DNA from 2 places in the Micromonospora sp. WMMD1274 genome. Region 2 is predicted to be linked to the other one. Evidence: riboswitches for the same ligand, from Rfam matches in the RefSeq annotation. Region 2 holds a riboswitch; the other holds the start of a gene.
The links. A riboswitch is a leader RNA that binds a small molecule or an ion and turns the genes downstream of it on or off. The one in region 2 is predicted to bind thiamine pyrophosphate.
Positions count from the first base shown of each region.

Region 1 (10,047 bases), 790 kb from region 2:
GCGCCGGACGTCGGCCATCGACGTCCTCGCCGCGAGCCGCCCCGACCCGGTCCCAGGTGCGGGCGCGGGCACGGTCCCGGGCGGTGGCGCGGTCCCGGGCGCGGGCACTGCCCACACGGACAGTGCCGGCGAGGCGGTCACCACGGACCGCGCAGCCACCGCCGACCGGGCCGTCGCCGGTTCCGGACCCGCCACCACCTCGGCCACCGGCGACCGCGCCCCTGACACCTCCGCAGTCACCCCGGCGGACAGCAACGGCACCTCCGCAGCCGCACCGGTCACCGGCTACGGCTCCGCAACTGGCGATGTCGCACCGGAACCGGCTCAGGAAGCGGCGGCGACCACGCCACGGGTGACCCGGCCGCGCCGTACCCGCGCCGGCCGGTCCGACGGACCGGCGTCACCCGCCGACGAGACCACAGCAGCACCCGGCACCGGGGACGCCGCCTCGAAGGACGCGTCACCGGCCACCGGCGGCACCACCGAGAGCCACGTTCCCGGCCCGCGTACGGACAGCGGCGCCCTCGCCGGACCGGTCCCGGCCGGCGCGGACAGCGACACCCCCGACGCGCCACCGGCCGAGTCCACTGCCGGAACCGGCCGTTCCACCCGTTCCCGTCGCCCCCGCACCCCGAAGGCCGGACCGCGTGCCGGCGCCCCGGCCTCCCCCGAGTCCGCCCAGGCCGACATCGCGCCGACGACGCCGAGCAGCCCGGCCGACGCCGCTCTGACCACGCCGAGCGGGCAGGCCGACGCCACGCCGACACGCACCGACGCCCAGGCCGGCTCGACCGACGCCGCGTCGACGGCGACCGGCCGGCGGACCCGACCGGCCCTGGACGCCACGAGCACCGCCGCGATCCCACCGGCCGCGAACGCAGTCCGGGACGACGCGGGCACCACCTCGGCACCGGGCCACACGGACCCCGGCACGCAGGGCGGCCCGGCTCCCCACACCGGCGCCCCCACCGGGGATGGCGCATCGTCCGGGCGTACCGGACGCAGTTTCTTCTTCGACGACCCGGCGCCGGCCCCGTCGTCCCGGCCCCGGTTCCCGATGTTCGAGGACGTCACCGGCGCGCCCGGCGAGGTACGCCCGGCCTGGCCGATCACCCCGGCTACCCGTCCGCACCGCGCCACCACCGAACCGGACGCACCGACCCGCGACGGCGCGGAGACGAGCGTCCCGGCCGAGCCGGCGCCGCGTCCCCGCCACCGGGGCCTCCCCGAGCCGGGCGCGAGCGCCGGTTGGGACGCGCTGGCCACGAACGCCCGTCCCGCCGGACCGGTTGCCCGGCCGGAGACAGGGCCGGTCGCCCGTCCCGAGGCGGTGACCACCGTACCGGCCGAGGCCGTCACTGCGCTTCCGGAAGCCACCGCGCCGGAGACGAGCGAGCCGGACTCCCGGCGCGGCCGGCACGCCGAACCGGACGACGCCGACGCGCCCGCCGGGAAGTCGAAGCCTCTGCGTGGTCTGTTCCGCCGCAACCGCGGGGCCAAGGGCGACCCGGAGCCGGCCGAGCGTACGGCCGAGCCGACCACCGCTGCCGACGACGAGTACGTGGACTGGGTCGCCGGTCTCGCCTCGGACGACAACGCCGACGACGCCCGCTCGCTGCGGACCGGACGGCACCACCGCGACTGAACGAGCACCGGGGCGGGCCGGATCGCACGGCCCGCCCCGGCCTCGCTCACGCCAGCGGCAGGTAGACCCGTGACCCGGAGGCGACGAACTCCTCCGACTTGCCGCGCATGCCCCGCGCCGCGTAGTCCTTCAGCTCCTGCGTGATCTTCATGGAGCAGAACTTCGGCCCGCACATCGAGCAGAAGTGCGCTGTCTTCGCCGGCTCGGCGGGCAGCGTCGCGTCGTGGTAGGCCCGCGCGGTCTCCGGGTCGAGCGCCAGGTTGAACTGGTCCTCCCAGCGGAACTCGAACCGGGCCTTCGACAGCGCGTCGTCCCACGCCTGCGCGCCGGGGTGCCCCTTGGCCAGGTCGGCCGCGTGCGCCGCGATCTTGTACGCGATCACGCCCGCTTTCACGTCGTCGCGGTCGGGCAGCCCGAGGTGCTCCTTCGGGGTGACGTAGCAGAGCATCGCGGTGCCGAACATGCCGATCATCGCCGCGCCGATCGCGGAGGTGATGTGGTCGTACGCGGGCGCGACGTCGGTGGTCAGCGGACCGAGCGTGTAGAACGGCGCCTCGTGGCACCACTCCTGCTGGAGGTCCACGTTCTCCTTGATCTTGTGCATCGGCACGTGCCCGGGGCCCTCGATCATCACCTGCACGTCGTACTCCCAGGCGACCTTCGTCAGCTCACCGAGCGTGCGCAGCTCGGCGAACTGCGCCTCGTCGTTGGCGTCGGCGATGGAGCCGGGGCGCAGGCCGTCGCCGAGGGAGAACGTGACGTCGTACTTCGCGAGCAGCGAACACAGCTCCCGGAAGTTCGTGTAGAGGAAGTTCTCCTCGTGGTGGGCCAGGCACCAGGCGGCCATGATCGAGCCACCCCGGGACACGATGCCCGTCACCCGGTCCACCGCCAGCGGCACGTACGGCAGCAGCACCCCGGCGTGCACGGTCATGTAGTCGACGCCCTGCTCCGCCTGCTCGACGACGGTCTCGCGGAACACCTCCCAGCTCAGCTTCACCGGGTCGCCGCCGACCTTCTCCAGCGCCTGGTAGATCGGCACCGTGCCGATCGGCACCGGCGCGTTCCGCACGATCGCCTCGCGGGTCTCGTGGATGCGCTTGCCGGTGGACAGGTCCATCACTGTGTCCGCGCCCCACCGGGTCGCCCAGGTCAGCTTCTCCACCTCCTCGGCCACCGACGAGGTGACCGCCGAGGTGCCGATGTTGGCGTTGACCTTCACCAGGAACGCCTTGCCGATGACGGCCGGCTCGCACTCCGGGTGGTTGACGTTCAGCGGCAGCACGGCCCGCCCGGCCGCGATCTCGTCCCGCACGAACTCCGGCGACACCGACTCCCGGATCGCCACGAACTCCATCTCCGGCGTGACGATCCCGGCCCGGGCGTACGCGAGCTGCGTCGGCCGCTTCCCGTCCACGCCCGCCAGCGGCGTGCCGGCGCCGCGTACCGGGGCGACGTCGCCGCGCTCGGCGATCCACGGCCCGCGCAGCGCGGGCAGCCCCACCTCGGGGTCGGAGCCGGGACCGGAGGTGTCGTAGAGCCGTACCGGCGGGTTGTCCCCGGTCAGCGGCACCTCGGCGAACGGCACCCGGATGTCCGGGCGTGACCCTTCCACGTACACCTTGCGACGTGCCTGCATGACAGCCTCCCTGTCGCTCATGCGGACCAGCCGAAGTGGTCCAGCGGGCCGCGTCCCGCGCCCAGCTCCCAGGTCCGCGCGCCGGTCAGCGCGCGGGTGACGTACTCCTTGGCGGCGGCCACCGCGACCGGCACCGCGTCGCCCGCGGCGAGCCGGACCGCGACGGCGGCCGAGAACGAACAGCCGGTGCCGTGGTTGTGCCGGGTGTCCACCCGGGGTGCGCGCAGCAGCCGCGTGGTCCCGCCGCCCGCGAGGACGTCGACCGACTCGCCGTCGGCGTCCACGTCGCCGCCGGTCACCACCACGAACGCCGGGCCGCGCGCGGCCAGCGCCTCGGCCGCCGCGACCATCTCCTCCACGGTGCCCACCGGGCCTCCGGTGAGGGCCGCGGCCTCCGCGCAGTTGGGCGTCGCCACCTCCGCGTACGGCAGCAGCCGCTCGACCGCCTCCACCACGCCGAGCCGGTGCCCGCTCGTGGCGACCAGCACCGGATCGACGACCAGGTGCGGCAGCTGCCCGGCGCGGGCCGCCTCGGCGACCGCGTCGGCGACGGCCGGGGTGCCGAGCATGCCGCTCTTCACGGCCCGCACGTCGAAGTCGCCGAGCACGCTGTCCATCTGGTCGCGCACGGTCTGCGGGGGCAGCGGCAGGACGGCGTCCACGCCCCGGGTGCTCTGCGCGGTGACGGCGGTGAGCACGCTCGTGCCGTACGCCCCGAGCGCGGCGAACGTCTTGAGGTCGGCCTGGATGCCCGCTCCCGCTCCGGAGTCGGAGCCGGCGATGCTGAGGACTGTTTTCGGCGTCACTGCTTTCCTTCACCGGTGGTTGCGGTTGAGGGCTGCGGCCGACCGTGCCCACTCCGGGCGGTCAGGCTTGATCCCTCCGTGGTCACGGTCGGCCGCAGCCCTGTCGCGTGCGGGCCTTCGTCGGATCGCGCGGGGTGGGTGCGCGCCATACGGGTGGCCGCCTCCTGGAAGGCTCTGCCCAGCGTGGTGGCGGTTTCGGTGGGGTCGTTCGCGCGCATGATCGCGCCGAGCACTGCTACTCCTGTGGCGCCCGCCGCTACGCATGCGTGAACCTGCGCCGCGGTTTCGATGCCGCCGAGGGCGAGCACCGGGACCGGGCTGGCTTTCACCAGCGCGGCGAGTCCGGCCGGCCGCAGCGCCGGTCCGTAGCCGGGCTTCGTCCTCGTCTCGTAGACCGGGGACAGCGTCGCGTAGTGCTCGGTGGTGAGCCGGGCCAGCTCGGCGGTGTCGTGGCAGGAACGGCCGACCAGTCCGACGGCGGGCGGCGGGTACGGGCCGGCGGCGGGCAGGTGCACCGCGTCCCCGTCGAGCGGATCGGGTCCGGCGACGACGAGCGTGCCGCCTGCCTCGGCGAGGATCGCGCGCAGGTCGGCGGCGAGCGCGAGGCGGTCGGCGCGGGGCAGGTCCTTCTCCCGCAGCACCACCCACCGCACTCCCCCGCCGACGGCACCCGCCACCACGTCGACGAGCGCCCCCCGAGCCACCCGCCGATCGGTCAGCAGCACGATTCCGGTCGGCCCGGCGGAGATCTTGGTACCCGGCCGCCCGTCCAGGGGCGCGCGCGTACCAAGATCGCCGAGAACGGTGACGCGTGAAGCGGTCACAGGTCGGGCCGACCGTCGTCCGGGGTGGACGCCAGGGCGTGGAAGCGGCGGGCGATGCGGCCCGCGCCGTACGCCAGCCGGCCCGCCTCGACCGCGTACCGCATCGCGGTGGCCATCGCCACCGGGTCGGCGGCCCGGGTCACGGCGCTCGCCAGCAGCACCGCATCGCAGCCCAGCTCCATCGCGAGCGCGGCGTCGGAGGCGGTGCCGATGCCCGCGTCGAGCACCACCGGCACGTCGACGGCCTGCCGGATCAGCCGGATGTGGTGCGGGTTGCCGATGCCCAGCCCGGAGCCGATCGGCGACCCGGCCGGCATCACCGCCGCGCAACCCACGTCGGCCAGCCGCCGGGCCAGCACCGGATCGTCCGACGTGTACGGCAGCACCGTGAACCCGTCCGCCACCAGCTCCTCGGCGGCGCGCAGCAGCTCCACCCCGTCGGGCAGGAGCGTGCGCTCGTCGCCGATCACCTCCAGCTTCACCCAGTCGGTGTCGAACGCCTCCCGGGCCAGGTGCGCCGTCTTCACCGCCTCGACAGCGGTGCGGCAGCCGGCCGTGTTCGGCAGCAGCCGTACGCCGCACCGCTCCACCAGGTCGAGCAGGCCGCCCGACCCGCCGGGCGTGGTGTCCATCCGGCGCAGCGCCAGCGTCACCAACTCGGTGCCGGAGGCGCGGATCGCCTGCTCCAGCACGTGCAGGTTGGCCGCGCCGCCGGTGCCGAGGACGAGCCGGGAGCCGAACGTGACCCCGCCGATCTCCAACGTGGACATCCGCTCACCCGCCCTGGGTTGCGCTGAGCACCTCGACGCGGTCGCCGTCGCGCAGCACGCTCGCCGACCAGCCGCCGCGCGGCACCACCTCGCCGTTCACCGCGACCGCGAGCCCGCGCTCCCGGTCGGTGACGGTGCGGACCACCTCGGCGACTGTGACGCCCTCGGGCAGCGTCCGGCCGGTGCCGTTGACGATCAGTTCCACGTGCGCTCCTTCCCGAAGCGGTCCGGGGTGAAGGGGACGAGTGCGGGATCCGGCTCGCCGGTGACGATCAGCTCGGTGACCAGGTCGGCGGTGACCGGGGTGAGCACGATGCCGTGCCGGTGGTGCCCGGTCGCGGCGAGCACGCCCGGCTGCCCGGGCAGCGGCCCGATGATCGGCGCGTTGTCCGGCGTACCGGGGCGCAACCCGGCCACGGCCTCCACCAGCTCGTACTCGACCAGTTCCGGCACCAGCTCGGCGGCGGCGCGCAGCAGTGTCAGCACGCCACCGGCGGTGACCTCGGTGTCCGCGCGCTCCTCGACCGTCGCCCCGACCACGACCTCGCCGCTGTCCCGGGGCACCAGGTAGACCGACTCGCTGTCCGCGTACCCCCGGATCACGTGCCGGAAGCCCGGCGGACCGCCACCGGGCGCGCGCAGCCGCAGCACCTGGCCCTTCACCGGCCGGACCGGCAGGCCGGTCAGCGCCGCCGCGCCGCAGCCGGCCGCGACCACTGTGACCCGCGCGTCCACCTCGGACAGCGCGCCGACGCGCGCCGGGCGCAGCTCCACGCCGGCGCGCTCGGCGGCCGTGCGCAACACGGCGACCAGCCGCCGCGGGTCGACCTGGTGGTCGCCGGGAGCCACCGCGCCGCCGCGCACGCGCGGCGCCAGCGCCGGTTCGCGGTCGCGCAGCTCCGAGGGGCGCAGCGGCGTGATCGGCAGTCCCAACCCCCGTTGGTACGACCACAGCCGACCCGCCTCGGCCAGGTCGTCGGCGGTGAGCCCGACGACGAGCGTGCCCTCGGTGCGGTGGCCGACGTCGACGCCGCTCGCCCCGGCCAGTTCGGCGGCGAAGCCGGGCCAGCGGGCGGCCGACTCGACGAGCAGCCCGGTCAGCTCGTGCTCACCGAAGTACGCCTCGGCGACCGGCGACAGCATCCCCGCGGCCACCGAGGACGCACCCGACCCGGGCCGGTCGTCGTGCACCACCACGCGCAGTCCGCGCTGCGCGCACCGCCACGCGATCGCGAGTCCCACCGGCCCGGCGCCCACCACCGCCACGTCGGCCGGGCTCATCGCGTCAGCGCCCGCAGCAGCTCGGCGGTGGCGTGCGCGGGATCGGCGGCCAGGCTGAGCGCCCCGACCACCGCCACCCCGTACGCCCCGGCGGCCCGCAGCGCCGGCACGGTCGCGGCGGTCACCCCGCCGATCGCGATCACCGGCACGCTCACCGCCTCGGCGACCGCGCGTATCCCCTCGGGGCCGATCGGGTCCGGCAGGCCGGACTTGGTGGTGGTGGCGTGGCACGGGCCCACGCCCAGGTAGCTCGCGCCCGCGTCCACCGCCGCGCGGGCGCCCACCGGTTCGCGGGCGGTCGCGCCGAGCACGGCGTCCGGGCCGAGCACCCGGCGCGCGGCGGCCACCGGCAGGTCGTCCGCGCCGACGTGCCCACCGGCGGCGTCCACCGCGAGCGCCACGTGCAGCCGGTCGTTGACCAGGCACCGTGCCCCGTACGGCCGGCACGCCTCGGTCACGCGGCACGCCAGCTCGTACGCCTCCCGGTCGGTGGCGTCGTCCTCCACACGCACCTGCACGACGAGCTCGGCGCCCGCCACGGGCAGCGCGGCACGCAGCACGGCGAGCGGGTCACGCCCCGGCCGGGTGTCGGTGATGAGATGCAGTCGTCCCAGGGACAGCACGGCAACGCTCCTCCCTGCGCCGGCATTACCCGGATCAGGTTCGACGGTCGGGGGCTCCCAGCCCCCCTCTCAGCCCGGTCCGCACCGGGCTCCCGTGGGTCACTTGCGGCCTACCGTACGACGCCTCCCGCCCGGACGGAAGCCCGGGTGAGGTTTTTCCCAGGAACCAGCCGTCCGCCGGATCGGGGCAGCGGGTGACCGTCCCGTCACGACACGCTGCCGGGATGTCCGTTCCCGCCCGTGTCCCGCGCCGCCTGGCGACAGTGCCGTTCCGGGGCGGCCGTGCCGTCTCCGAAGGGCTGCTCACCTGAACGATGCTGCGCGGGCCGACGTGGATCCGCCTGCTCCCGGACGTGTACGTGCACCGGGACGGACACCGCGCCGACGACCACCGGATGTGGTGCGAGGCGGTGGCGTTGCGCCTGCCGCCGGGTGCCGTGCTGGCGGGACGCAGCGCCGCCTGGTTGTCCGGCGCGGACGTGCTCACCCGCGACGCACCGGTGACGGTGCTGCTGCCGGCGGCCGCGCGACTGCGACCGCACCCACGGATGCGGGTGGTCCGATCACCGCTGCCCGATCGGGACCGCACCCTCGCCGGCTGGCTGCCGGTCACCACCCCGCTGCGTACCGCGTTCGACCTGGGCCGGCAGGGCCCACTCGCCGAGGCGCTGGTCGCCGTCGACGCGCTGCTGCGCCGCCGGGTCGTGGAGCTGCCCGTCCTGCGGGCCTACGCCGCCGACCGGCCGGGCTGGCCGGGCGCTCCACTGCTGCGCGAGGTGCTGGCGCTGGCCGAGCCGCTGAGCGAGTCCCCGATGGAGACGCGGCTGCGGCTGCTCCTGCTCGACGCGGGCCTCGGCCCGCTCACCGCCCAGCACGAGGTACGCGCCGGCGGGCGCTTCGTGGCCCGGGTGGACCTGGCCTGGCCCGCTCTGCGCCTCGCGGTCGAGTACGACGGCGACCACCACCGCGAACGGGCTCACTTCCGGCGGGACGTGGCACGCCTGAACGCGCTCCGCGCCGCCGGGTGGGTCGTGCTGCGGTTCACCGCCGACGACGTGCTCCGCCGTCCCGACGCCACAGTGGCCCTGGTACGCCAGGCCCTGGCAGAACGTCGCGCCGCCGAGGCGCACCACTGACCCGTGCCCGCAGCCCGCAGCCCGCAGCCCGCAGCCCGCAGCCCGCAGCCCGCAGCCCGCAGCCCGCAGCCCGCAGCCCGCAGCCACGAGTCTCGCCCCGCCGCACCCCCGGCCCGGCCACCGCCACCCGGTGCCGAGCCGAGCCGAGCCGAGCCGAACCGGACCGAGCCGAGCCGAGCCGGGTCGCCCGAGACACCACGGGCGTCAGGAGGCCGCCGCAGACACCTATGGCGTTCCACTCGCGGCTGAATCTGGCGAGGAGTGGAACGCCATAGGTGTCTCAAGGCCCTTTTGACACCCATACCGTTCCAGCCATCGTGAGCGCTGCCTCTGAGTGGAACGCCATGGGTGCCTCCGCGCGGGCGGGCCACGGTGGGCGCACGCCCGCCGCGCGGGGCGAGCCCTGACGCTCACACGCCGACGAGCGGGCGCACCTGCGAGGCGCGAGCGGACGCCCGACGCGCGGGAGGGCGCGTCGGCACCGGCGGGGACGTCAGAGGATGGCGTCCAGGGCGTCCAGGTCCTCGTCGCTGGGCTGCCAGGTGCCGGCGTCGGCGTTGGCCTTCACCTGCTCGGGAGTGGTCGCCCCGGCGATCACCGAGGTCACCGCGGGACGGGCCGCCAGTCCACCGATGGCCACCTGGAGCATGCTGATCCCGCGCTCGGCCGCGTACGCCTCGATCGCCTCGATGACGTCCCAGCGCGCGGCGGCCAGCCGCTCGGCGTACCGGCCGCCACCGGCCAGGCGGCTGCCCGCCGGGGGCGCCTCGCCCCGCTTGTACTTGCCGGTGAGCAGCCCGTTGGCGAGCGGGAAGAACGGCAGCATGCCGAGGCCGAACCGCTCGCAGGCCGGGATCACCTCGTCCTCCACCCCGCGTTCCACCAGCGAGTAGTGGTTCTGCGCGGAGATGAACCGGGTACGCCCCTGCGACGACGCGGTCCAGTCGGCGTCGGCGATCTGCCACCCGGCGAAGTTGGAGTTGCCGAGGTAGCGCACCTTGCCGGCGGTCACCAGGTCGTCCAGCGCGGCGAGCGTCTCGTCGATCGGGGTGCCCGGGTCGGGCTCGTGCATCTGGTACAGGTCGATGTGGTCGGTGCCGAGCCGGCGCAGCGACGCCTCGACGGCGCGGGCGATGTAGCGGCGGGAGCCCCGGGCGCCGTGGTCGGGCCCGTTCGCGCCGTTCATGTCCATGCCGAACTTGGTGGCCACCACCACGTCGTCGCGGCGGCCCTTGAGCGCCTGGCCGAGCAGTTCCTCGGAGGCGCCCTGCGGCTCGCCGTAGATGTCGGCGGTGTCGAAAAAGTTGATCCCGGCGTCGAGCG
Region 1 is NZ_JBMHMG010000001.1:2,155,885-2,165,931, forward strand. Features, by position in the region: gene ACN27D_RS09750 (hypothetical protein) at 1-1,645, shown strand, start outside; gene thiC (phosphomethylpyrimidine synthase ThiC) at 1,692-3,284, opposite strand; gene thiD (bifunctional hydroxymethylpyrimidine kinase/phosphomethylpyrimidine kinase) at 3,302-4,090, opposite strand; gene ACN27D_RS09765 (thiamine phosphate synthase) at 4,087-4,839, opposite strand; gene ACN27D_RS09770 (thiazole synthase) at 4,911-5,684, opposite strand; gene thiS (sulfur carrier protein ThiS) at 5,689-5,889, opposite strand; gene thiO (glycine oxidase ThiO) at 5,880-6,965, opposite strand; gene thiE (thiamine phosphate synthase) at 6,962-7,585, opposite strand; TPP riboswitch at 7,583-7,694, opposite strand; gene ACN27D_RS09790 (DUF559 domain-containing protein) at 7,903-8,724, shown strand; gene ACN27D_RS09795 (aldo/keto reductase) at 9,218-10,047, opposite strand, start outside.
Region 1: it holds a riboswitch for thiamine pyrophosphate, as region 2 does, so the genes downstream of both, thiE (thiamine phosphate synthase) here and ACN27D_RS05895 (ECF transporter S component) in region 2, are expected to answer to the same signal.

Region 2 (10,047 bases):
GCTCGGCGCGGTGGTGATCGAGCTGGTCCGCGCGTACGGGCGCACCTCCGGTGACCTGGCGCTGGCGTTGCTGTTCTACGGCGGCATCGCCGGTGGCGTGATGCTGGTCGGGCTCTCCGACGCCAGCAGCGGGTCGCTCAACGCGTACCTGTTCGGGTCGCTGACCACCACCTCCCGGACCGACCTGATCACCATCGGCGTGCTCGGCGTGGTGCTGCTGGTGACCATGCTGGTGCTGCGCCCGGCGCTGTTCGCGGTGTGCCACGACGAGGAGTACGCCCGGGTGTCCGGCCTGCCGGTACGGGCGCTGAACCTGCTCATCGCGGTCGGCACCGCGGTCACCGTGACCATCGCCATGCGGGCGGTCGGGGTGCTGCTGATCAGCGCGCTGATGGTGGTGCCGGTCGCCACCGCGCAGCAGGTGACCCGGGGCTTCCGGTCGACCATGACGGCGGCCATGGCGCTGGGCCTGTTCGCCGCCGGAGCCGGGGTGTGGGTGGCGGCCACCGCCGACACCGCGCCCGGCGCGTCGGTGGTGCTCGTGGCGATCGGCTCGTTCCTGCTGGTCGCGCTCGCGGCAGCCGGTGTGCGGGCGCTGCGGCGGCGGGTACGGGCCGACCGGGTCGCGCCGCCGTCCGAGCCGGCCGAGCACGAGGTGCTGCTGCGGTGAGGCCCTACCCGCCGCCGCAGCTGGGATTGGTTACCGTTACAGGGTGACCGGCACGAACGGGTACGACGCCTTCGAGGGTGCGGGTGACCTGCTGCGCGCGCTCTCGGCCCCGATCCGGCTCGCGATCGTGAGCGAGCTGGCCGAGGGCGAACGCTGCGTGCACGAGCTGGTCGAGAAGCTCGGCGCGCCTCAGCCGCTGGTCTCCCAGCACCTGCGGGTGCTGCGGGGCGCCGGCGTGGTGCGCGGGTCGCGGCGCGGCCGGGAGATCGCGTACGCCCTGGTCGACGACCACGTCGCGCACATCGTGGCGGACGCCGTCAGTCACGCCGGCGAAGGGTCGCACTGAGCGGGAAATCGGCCAGGTGCCGACGCGCCCGCGCCGTGGGACGCTGTCCGGCGTGAAGATCTACGCCGACCGTTTTCCCACCGCCGTCCGCCAGTTCCTCACCGACCTGCTCGTGGTCGTCTGGGTGTACGCCGCGATCCGCTTCGCGCTGTGGCTGCACGACCTGGTCGAGAAGCTCGCCGTACCCGGGCAGAAGCTGGAGGGGGCCGGTGGTGGACTCGCCGACAACCTGGCCGACGCCGGCGGCAAGGTCGGCCGGGTGCCGATCGTCGGCGACGAGCTGACCGCGCCGTTCACCCGCGCCGCCGAGGCCGCCCGCTCGGTCGCCGAGGCCGGCCGCGACCAGCAGGAGCTGGTCGGGCAGCTCGCGCTCGCGCTGACCGTCGCGGTGCTGGTGTTCCCGCTCGGCCTGGTGTTGTTCGGCTGGCTGCCGCTGCGCCTGCGCTGGATGCGCCGGGCGGGCGCGGCGAAGGCCCTGGCCGGCGCACCGGCCGGGCGGGACCTGCTGGCGCTGCGCGCGCTGGCCGGTCAGCCGCTGTCGAAGCTGACCCGGATCGCGCCCGACGTCGCCGAGGCGTGGCGGCGCGGCGACGACGCGACAGTCGACGCGCTCGCCGCGCTGGAGCTGCGCGAACTGGGGCTGCGCGGCGGCCGGTAAGGTGTGCCGGTGCTGTACTTCCTGATCGTCGTCGCCGTGCTGCTGCTGGCGTACGCGGGCGTGCTGGTGAGTTTCGTCCGCAAGGGCCGCAAGATCCCGCCGTCGGCGTACCTGGTGCTGGCCGGGCTCAACGGCCTGATCCTGGCCGGCATCCTGGCCTGGGCGATCGCGCGCTGACCGCCGCGGCGGCCGTCCGGGCGGGACGGCCGCCGGGGCGCTCCGGTCAGCCGGCGGGCGGGATGCGACGGCGGACGTCCTGCTCGGTGGACGGCCCCGGTTCCCAGCGGGCCACCCACGGCAGGTCGGCGGGCGGGGTGACGACGCCGTCCTCCACCGAGGCGTACCGGCCGGCGACGATCCGCTTGGCGGCTGCCACGTCGACCGAGTCGGTGTTCGACCACAGGCCGGTGAACAGCTCGTCGACACGCAGCCGCGCCTGCCGGCAGAACAGGTCGGCCAGTTCGACGTTCTCCGGGTGCGCGTCCCGCTCGGCGTAGGCCCGGACGCAGACCGCGCTCATCGCGAACAGCTCCGCGCCGATGTCCACCACCCGGCCGAGGAACGCCTGCTTGCGTTCCATCTTCCCCTGCCACCGGGACATCGCGTAGAACGTCGACCGGGCCAGCTTGCGGGAGGTCCGCTCGACGTGGCGCAGGTGCCCGGCCAGCGGTCCGAACTCCTGGTACGCCCCGGGCGTCTGCCCCTTGCCGACGGCGAGCGTGGGCAGCCATTTCGCGTAGAAGGCACCGGCCCGCGCGCCCGCCCTGGCCTTGCGGCCCAGCCCGGCGTCGGGGTCGATGATGTCGCCCGCCACGGACAGGTGTGCGTCGACCGCCTCGCGGGCGATCAGCAGGTGCATGATCTCGGTGGAGCCCTCGAAGATCCGGTTGATCCGCAGGTCGCGCAGGAGCTGCTCGACGGCGGCCGGCCGTTCCCCCCGGGCGGCCAGCGAGTCGGCCGTCTCGTAGCCACGGCCACCGCGGATCTGGATCAGCTCGTCGGCGATCCGCCAGGCCATCTCGCTGGCGTACAGCTTGACCAGTGCCGCCTCGATCCGGATGTCGTTGCGGTCGTCGTCGGCGAGCATGCAGGACAGGTCGAGCATCGACTCCATGCCGTACGTGGTGGCGGCGATGAAGGACAGCTTCTTCGCCACCGCCTCGTGCTCGCCCACCGGGCGGCCCCACTGGACCCGGTCCGCCGCCCATTCCCGGGCCACGTTCAGCGCCCACTTGCCGGCGCCGACGCACATGGCCGGCAGCGAGAGCCGGCCGGTGTTCAACGTGGTCAGCGCGATCTTCAGGCCCTTGCCCTCGCCGCCGATCACGTTCTCCTTCGGCACGAACACGTCGTGGAACCGGGTGAGGCTGTTCTCCAGGCCGCGCAGCCCGACGAAGGAGTTGCGCCGCTCGACGGTGATGCCGTCGCTGTCGCCCTCCACCACGAACGCGGTGATGCCGCCGCGGCGCCCCGCACCGGCCGGCACCCGGGCCATCACCACCAGCAGCGTGGCGAGCGTGCCGTTGGTGGCCCAGAGCTTCACCCCGTTGAGCCGGTAGCCGGTGCCGTCCGCCGTCGGCTCGGCGGTGGTGGCGAGCCGGGCCGGGTCGGAGCCGACGTCCGGCTCGGTGAGCAGGAACGCGGAGACCTCACCGGCGGCGAGCCGGGGCAGGAACCGTTCCTTCTGCTCGGGCGTGCCGAACATCTTCAGCGGCTGCGGCACGCCGATCGACTGGTGCGCGGAGAGCAGCGCGCTGACCGCCGGGTTCACCGAGCCGACGAGCATCAGCGCCCGGCAGTAGTGCAGGTTGCTCAGCCCGAGCCCGCCGTACCTCCGGTCGATCTTCATGCCGAACGTGCCGAGCCCGGCCAGGCCGTGGAACACCTCGTCGGGGATGCGCGCGTCCCGCTCGATCGCCTCGCCGTCCACGTCGGACGCCAGGTACGCGCGCAGCGCGCCGAGGAACTCGTCCGCGCGGGCCACCTCGGCCGGGTCGGGGCGGGGCCACGGGTCGATCAGGTCGAGCCGGAACCGGCCGAGGAACAACTCCTTGCCGAAGCTGGGCCGGTCCCAGGCCGACTCGCGGGCCGCCTCGGCGACCTGGCGGGCCTCCTTCTCGGAGACCTGGCCCGCCTCGGTGGGCAGCGGTCCCGCGCCGTCGGGTGACTCGGGCCGGCTGTTCTGTGTCGTGGTCACGGCTGCCTCCTCGCGGTCCGGCTGCGTCGACGCGTGCGACGAAAACGACGCTACCCCCGGGTGTTACCCAGGGGTAGCGCCGCGTGCACGCCCGATTTGGCGAACCGTCAGTCGGTGAGCGACTGAGGGTTGTCGTCCTCGTCGTCGATGTCGTCGTCACCCCAGTTGCGCCGGCTGAACGGCAGGATCGCCCAGAAGATCAGGAACCACAGGCCGGTGAGCGCGCTGAGCAGGAACGCGATCGGCCGGTCCAGCACGAAGTCGGTGACCAGCAGGACCGAGCTGACCATCGCGATCAGCATGAAGAACAGGCCGCCGGTGGCCATCCGGTGGGCGAACCGGACCAGCTCCGGCTTGCGGCCCTGCCGGAACAACGCCCGGTGGAACGCGACCGGAGAGATGATCATCGCGGCGGACGCGGCGGCGGTCAGCAGCGCCAGGATGTAGACGTCGCGCTGGAACTCCGTGGTCCGGCCGAACCCGTTGCTGAACGGCAGCGTCAGCAGGAAGGCGAAGAGGATCTGCACGCCGGTCTGCGCGACCCGCAGCTCCTGCAACAGATCGGCGAAGTTGCGCTGCCAGCGCTGCTTCTCGGATTCCTTGGACACTCGCGGACCTCCCCGGGAGACGGCACGGCCGGCGGGTGAACGCCCACCGGCAGGACCGCCTGTGCCCCGTACGGCTGATCACGAAACCGGTTCAGGATCCCCGGCGGATGCGGCCCGCGTACCGTGCCTCCAGCTCGGCGTTGTGCTCGTCGCCGCCGGTGATGTTCGCGGACAGGTAGACCGGCGGGCGCTGCCCCGCCGCGACCAGCCGGGCCACCACCTCAACGACGATCTGCTGGGCGAGCAGCGCCGCCGTGATCGAGGAGACCGCGCCGACCGCGCCGCCGCCGGGCAGCGGCAGCGTGGCGTCGCCGTACGGGGCGCCGTTGTCCAGCACCACGTCGGCGAAGTCGGCGAGCTTGCGGCCGGACGGGTGCCGCGACGTCATCCGGGCCGAGTGCTGCGCCGACGTGATCGCCACCAGGCCGTGCCCGCGTTCCTTCACGACGGACGCGAACTCGACCATCGCCCCGTTCACGCCCGAGTTCGAGGCCAGCACGAACACGTCCTGCGGCCGGATCGGCGCCAGCTCGTAGAGGCGGTGCGCCACCGCCGGGTCGCGTTCCAGCTTCGGGCCCAGCACGTCGGCCGGGTCGCCGCCGACCAGCACCAGGTCACGCAGCGCGATCCGGTTGGTGGGCACCAGCCCGCCGGCCCGCCCGGCGATCTCCATGGCCAGCGCCTCGGAGTGCCCGGTGCCGAACGCGTGCACCACGCCGTCGGCCTGCAGCGCCGCCGCGATCAGGTCGGCCGCGTCGGCCACGTTCTGTCGCTGCTCGGCCGCGACCCGGCCGATCGTCTCGGTCACCACCGCCAGGTACGCGTCGGCGCTCACCGTCATGCTTCCTCCGTTCCTGCGCACCGGGCGAGGATCGCCTCGGCCAGCGGGCCGGGCGCCTCGTCCGGGATCCAGTGACTGACCCCGGGCAGCACCACGAACCGGTAGTCACCCGTGACGTGCGCGGCGCACGCCTGCGCGGCCGTCCGGCCGATCGCCACGTCCTTGTCGCTCCAGACGAACGTGGTGGGCACCCCGACCGGGGCGACCGCCTTCATGTCCGTCCCGGTCATCGCGCGGTACCAGTTCAGCGCCGCCGTCAACGCCCCCGGCTCGCGCATCGGCTCGGCGTACCGGGCCACCTCGCCGGCGCCGCCCACCCCGCTCAGCAGCTTGCGCAGCGTGGCGCCGTTCCACGCCAGCAGCACCTTCTCCGCCGTACCGGGCTTGCGGAACAACGCGATGTAGGCGGACTTGACCTTCTGCCGGGGGTCGGTGGCGAGCGCGTGGCCCATGGCGGCCGGGTGCGGCACCGACACCGCGGTCAACGTCCGGACCCGCTCCGGGTGCGCCGCCGCCAGGCCCCACGCCACGATCGCGCCCCAGTCGTGGCCCACCACGTGCGCGCGGGTCACCCCGAGCGCGTCCAGCACCGCCGCCGCGTCGGCCACCAGCTCCGGAATCCGGTACGCCCCGACGTCCGCCGGACGCGCGCCGGGCGAGTAGCCGCGCTGGTCGAGCGCGTACGTGCGCAGCCCGGCGGCGTGCAGGGCGGGCGTCACCGCGTCCCACTCGCCGGAGTGCTGCGGGAAGCCGTGCAGCAGCAGGACGGGATCACCGCCCTCGGGGCCGCCGGCGCGTACCTCGAACGTCAGTCCCCGCGCATCCACCAGCATGATCGCCACCATACCGACACTCGCCCTGCTGGGCCGGGGGCCGTCGTCGGTGCTAGCGTCTGCGACGAGACAACTTCACATCCGACAGGGGAGCGCACAGCGCTGAGAGTGCGGGCCGGTGCCCGCAGACCCTCGAACCTGATCTGGGTAATGCCAGCGCAGGGAGTTCGGTCGACCTCCAGCCGCGTCGCCGTCCGGTGACCACCGGGCGCGGCGTGCGTCTTCTCCTGGTTCACCTCGACGAACTGGGAGCCAACCATGAACCGTACCGACAGCAACCGCTGGCGTACCGTCGACATCGTCGTCGCCTCGGTCATCGCCGTAGCCTTCGGCGTCGTGTTCCAGCTCTGGAACATCCTCTGGAAGGGCAGCGACGGGCCGTTCGCCTTCTTCGCCCCGCTGCAGTCGGTGATGTACGGCGTCTGGCTCATCCCGGCCGTGCTGAGCGCGCTGATCGTCCGCAAGCCGGGTGCGGCGCTGCTCACCGAGACCGTCGCCTCGACCGTCTCGGTGCTGCTCGGCTCCCCGTACGGCGCGATGGCGATCCTCCAGGGCGCGGTGCAGGGCCTGGGCGTCGAGGCGGTCTTCGCGGCCACCCGGTACCGCCTCTACCGGCCGCTCACGGCGGCGCTCGCCGGCGCGTGCGGCGGCCTCTTCGCCACGCTGTTCGACGCCCTGTACTGGTACCCGGGCACGAGCTGGACGACCTTCCGGCTGCCCTACATCGCCTTCGGTGTGCTCAGTTGCCTGCTGGTGGCCGGCCTGGGCGCGGTGGCCCTCACCCGCGCGCTGGCGAACACCGGCGTCCTGGACCGCTTCCCCGCCGGCCGCGACCGAGCCTTGATCTGAGGCCTCACCCCCGCCCGGTGATCAAGGAGTTTGCGTCCGCCGGGCACGATTCTCCGGACGCGAACTCCTTGATCACGCAGGCTGGGCCGGGAGAGGGGGTGGGTGGGCGGTGAGCGCTGTGGTGCTGCGGGGGTTCGGGTGGCGGCACGGGGGGCGCCGGCGCTGGGCTCTGCGTGGAGTGGATCTGCGGGTGGAGAGCGGGGAGCGGGTGCTGCTGCTCGGGCCCTCCGGGGCCGGCAAGAGCACGCTGCTGGCCGCGCTCGCCGGGCTGTTGCCGGAGGACTCCGGCGAGCAGGAGGGCACCGTCGAGATCGACGGGCTGGACCCGCGCAAGGCCCGCGAGCGCGTCGGCATCGTCTTCCAGGATCCGGAGACCCAGCTCGTGATGGCCCGCTCCGGCGACGACGTGGCGTTCGGGTTGGAGAACCGTGGCGTACCCGCCGGGGAGATCTGGCCCCGCGTCGACGAGGCGCTGCACCGGGTCGGCTTCCCGTACGACCGGGACCGCCCGACCGCCGCGCTCAGCGGCGGCGAGCAGCAGCGGCTGGCCCTGGCCGGCACGCTCGCGCTACGGCCGGGGCTGCTGCTGCTCGACGAGCCCACCGCCAACCTCGACCCGGCCGGTGCCACCCTGATCCGCCGCGCCGTCGCGAACGCGCTCGACCTGGACACCACGATGATCCTGGTCGAGCACCGGGTCACCGAGGCGCTGCCGCTGGTCGACCGCGTCGTGGTGCTGGAACCCGGCGGCGGGGTACGCGCCGACGGGCCACCCGAGACGGTCTTCGCCGCCCACGGCGACGCGCTGGCCGCCGCCGGGGTCTGGGTGCCGGGCCGTACCGTGCCGCACCGGCACGCCACCGCGCCGCCCGGCGACGTGCTGCTCACCGCCGACCGGCTCGGCCTCCCACCCCGGCTCGACCCCACCGACCTTCGGGTACGCGCCGGCGAGGCGCTCGCCGTCCTCGGACCCAACGGGGCCGGCAAGTCCACACTGGCGCTGCTCCTGGGCGGTCTGCTGCGCCCCGGAACGGGCACCGTCACCGCGTCCGCCGAACTGGCCGGGCGGGACGCGCGTACTCCCCCGCACCGCTGGCGGGCACCGGCGCTGGTACGCCGGATCGGGTCGGTGTTCCAGGATCCGGAGCACCAGTTCGTCACCGCCACGGTGCGCGACGAGCTGGCGCTCGGCCCGCGCCGTACCGGTCAGCCCGAGACGGCGGTGACCGCCACCGTGGACGGGTTGCTGCACCGGCTGCGCCTGGACCGGCTGGCCGGCGCCAACCCGTACACCCTCTCGGGTGGGGAGGCGCGGCGGCTGAGCGTGGCGACGGCCCTGGCCACCGCGCCCCGCCTGCTGATCTGCGACGAGCCCACGTTCGGCCAGGACCGGCGGACCTGGCTGGAGCTGGTCGACCTGCTCGCCGAGCTGCGCGACGCCGGGCACGGCGTGGTCGCGGTGACCCACGACGAGGACTTCGTCGCTGCGCTGGCCGACCGGACGCTCACCCTGCGCCGGTCACCGCCGGACGCGGAGCACTCCCCCGGCGGTCGGCCCCCGGCCGGCGCCGAGCGCTCGGGCGACGACGGTCCGGCTGCCGGGCGTGCGCCGTGATCGGCCTCGAACCGGTCGCCGCACCCGGCGCTCCGCTGGCCCGGCGCAACCCGGTGGCGAAGCTGGCCGCCGCGCTGGTCTTCACCCTGATCCTGGTGGCGACGCTCGACCCGGTGGCCCCGGCCGTCGCCATCGCCGTCGAACTCGCGGTGCTGCCGCTGTTCGGTGTCCGCTACCGGGTGCTGGCCCGCCGGGCGTGGCCCCTGCTCGCCGGTGCCGTCGGCATCCTGGTCACGCTGGTGCTCTTCGCGGCCGACCGTTCCGGTCCGGTACTGGTCGAGGCCGGGCCGGTCCTGGTCACCCAGGGCGTGCTGATGACCGCGCTCGGGCTGGTGCTGCGCATGTTCGCGGTGGCGCTGCCCGGCATCGTCGTGTTCGCCACCACCGACCCGACCGACCTGGCCGACGCGCTGATCCAGAACGCGAAGGCGCCCGCCCGGTTCGCCATCGGGGCGCTCGCCGCGTTCCGGATGGTGCCGCTGCTGGAACAGGAGTGGCGGATGATCAGCATGGCCCGCCGGGCCCGCGGCGTGGACGCCGGCCGCAACCCGGTGGCGAAGCTGCGGCTGTTCGCGTCCACCGCGTTCACGCTGCTCGTGGGCGCGATCCGGCGGGGTACGCGGCTGGCCGTGGCGATGGACGCCCGGGGCTTCGACGCGGGTACGCCGCGCTCGGTCGCCCGCCGTCAGCGCTTCGTCCTCGCCGACACGCTGTTGATCGTCGGGGCGGCGCTGATCGCCGGCGCGGCGCTGACGCTCAGCGTGCTGCTCGGCAGCTTCCGCCCCCTGATCGGCTGACCCCTCCCACCCACCCCGCCGATCAGGACATCGACGATCTCCTTTCGTGACAGTGGTCGATATTGTTAGCCTGACCCGGTGCTTGATCACCTGGACGTCGCGCTGCGTTGCCTGATCGGCGTGGTCTTCCTGGCCGCGACAGCCGGCAAGGTCCGCAGCCGCGCGTCCTGGCAGGAGTTCGTCGCCTCGCTCGCCGCCATGCGGGTGGTGCCGGCGCGGCTCGTCCCCGCCGCCGCCGGTGTGGTCGGCCTGGCCGAAGCCGCCGTCCCGGTCCTGCTGCTGGTGCCGCCGACCCGTCGACTCGGCCACGTGCTCGCGGCCCTGCTCCTGGTCGCCTTCAGCATCGGGATCGCCGTCACGCTGGGCCGCCGGCAACGGGTGGCCTGCCGCTGCTTCGGCGCGACAGGCGCACCGCTCGGCCGGCGACACCTGCTCCGCAACGGCCTGCTGACCACTGCCGCGCTGGTGGGAGTGGCAGCCGCGGGCGCCACCGGCGACGTGCCCCTCGCGGGCGTCGCCGTGGCCGCTGTGGCCGGTGCGGTGGGCGGGCTGCTCTTCGTGTGGTTCGACGACATCACCGACCTCTTCGTCGCCCAGCCGCGCGGCCCGGTCCCCGGATCCCCGCCGGTCGGC
Region 2 is NZ_JBMHMG010000001.1:1,363,877-1,373,923, forward strand. Features, by position in the region: gene ACN27D_RS05855 (metal ABC transporter permease) at 1-670, shown strand, start outside; gene ACN27D_RS05860 (ArsR/SmtB family transcription factor) at 714-1,016, shown strand; gene ACN27D_RS05865 (hypothetical protein) at 1,069-1,674, shown strand; gene ACN27D_RS05870 (hypothetical protein) at 1,684-1,851, shown strand; gene ACN27D_RS05875 (acyl-CoA dehydrogenase family protein) at 1,898-3,871, opposite strand; gene ACN27D_RS05880 (DUF6328 family protein) at 3,979-4,479, opposite strand; gene ACN27D_RS05885 (sugar isomerase domain-containing protein) at 4,571-5,320, opposite strand; gene ACN27D_RS05890 (alpha/beta fold hydrolase) at 5,317-6,153, opposite strand; TPP riboswitch at 6,230-6,336, shown strand; gene ACN27D_RS05895 (ECF transporter S component) at 6,412-7,002, shown strand; gene ACN27D_RS05900 (ABC transporter ATP-binding protein) at 7,112-8,617, shown strand; gene ACN27D_RS05905 (energy-coupling factor transporter transmembrane component T family protein) at 8,614-9,414, shown strand; gene ACN27D_RS05910 (MauE/DoxX family redox-associated membrane protein) at 9,493-10,047, shown strand, end outside.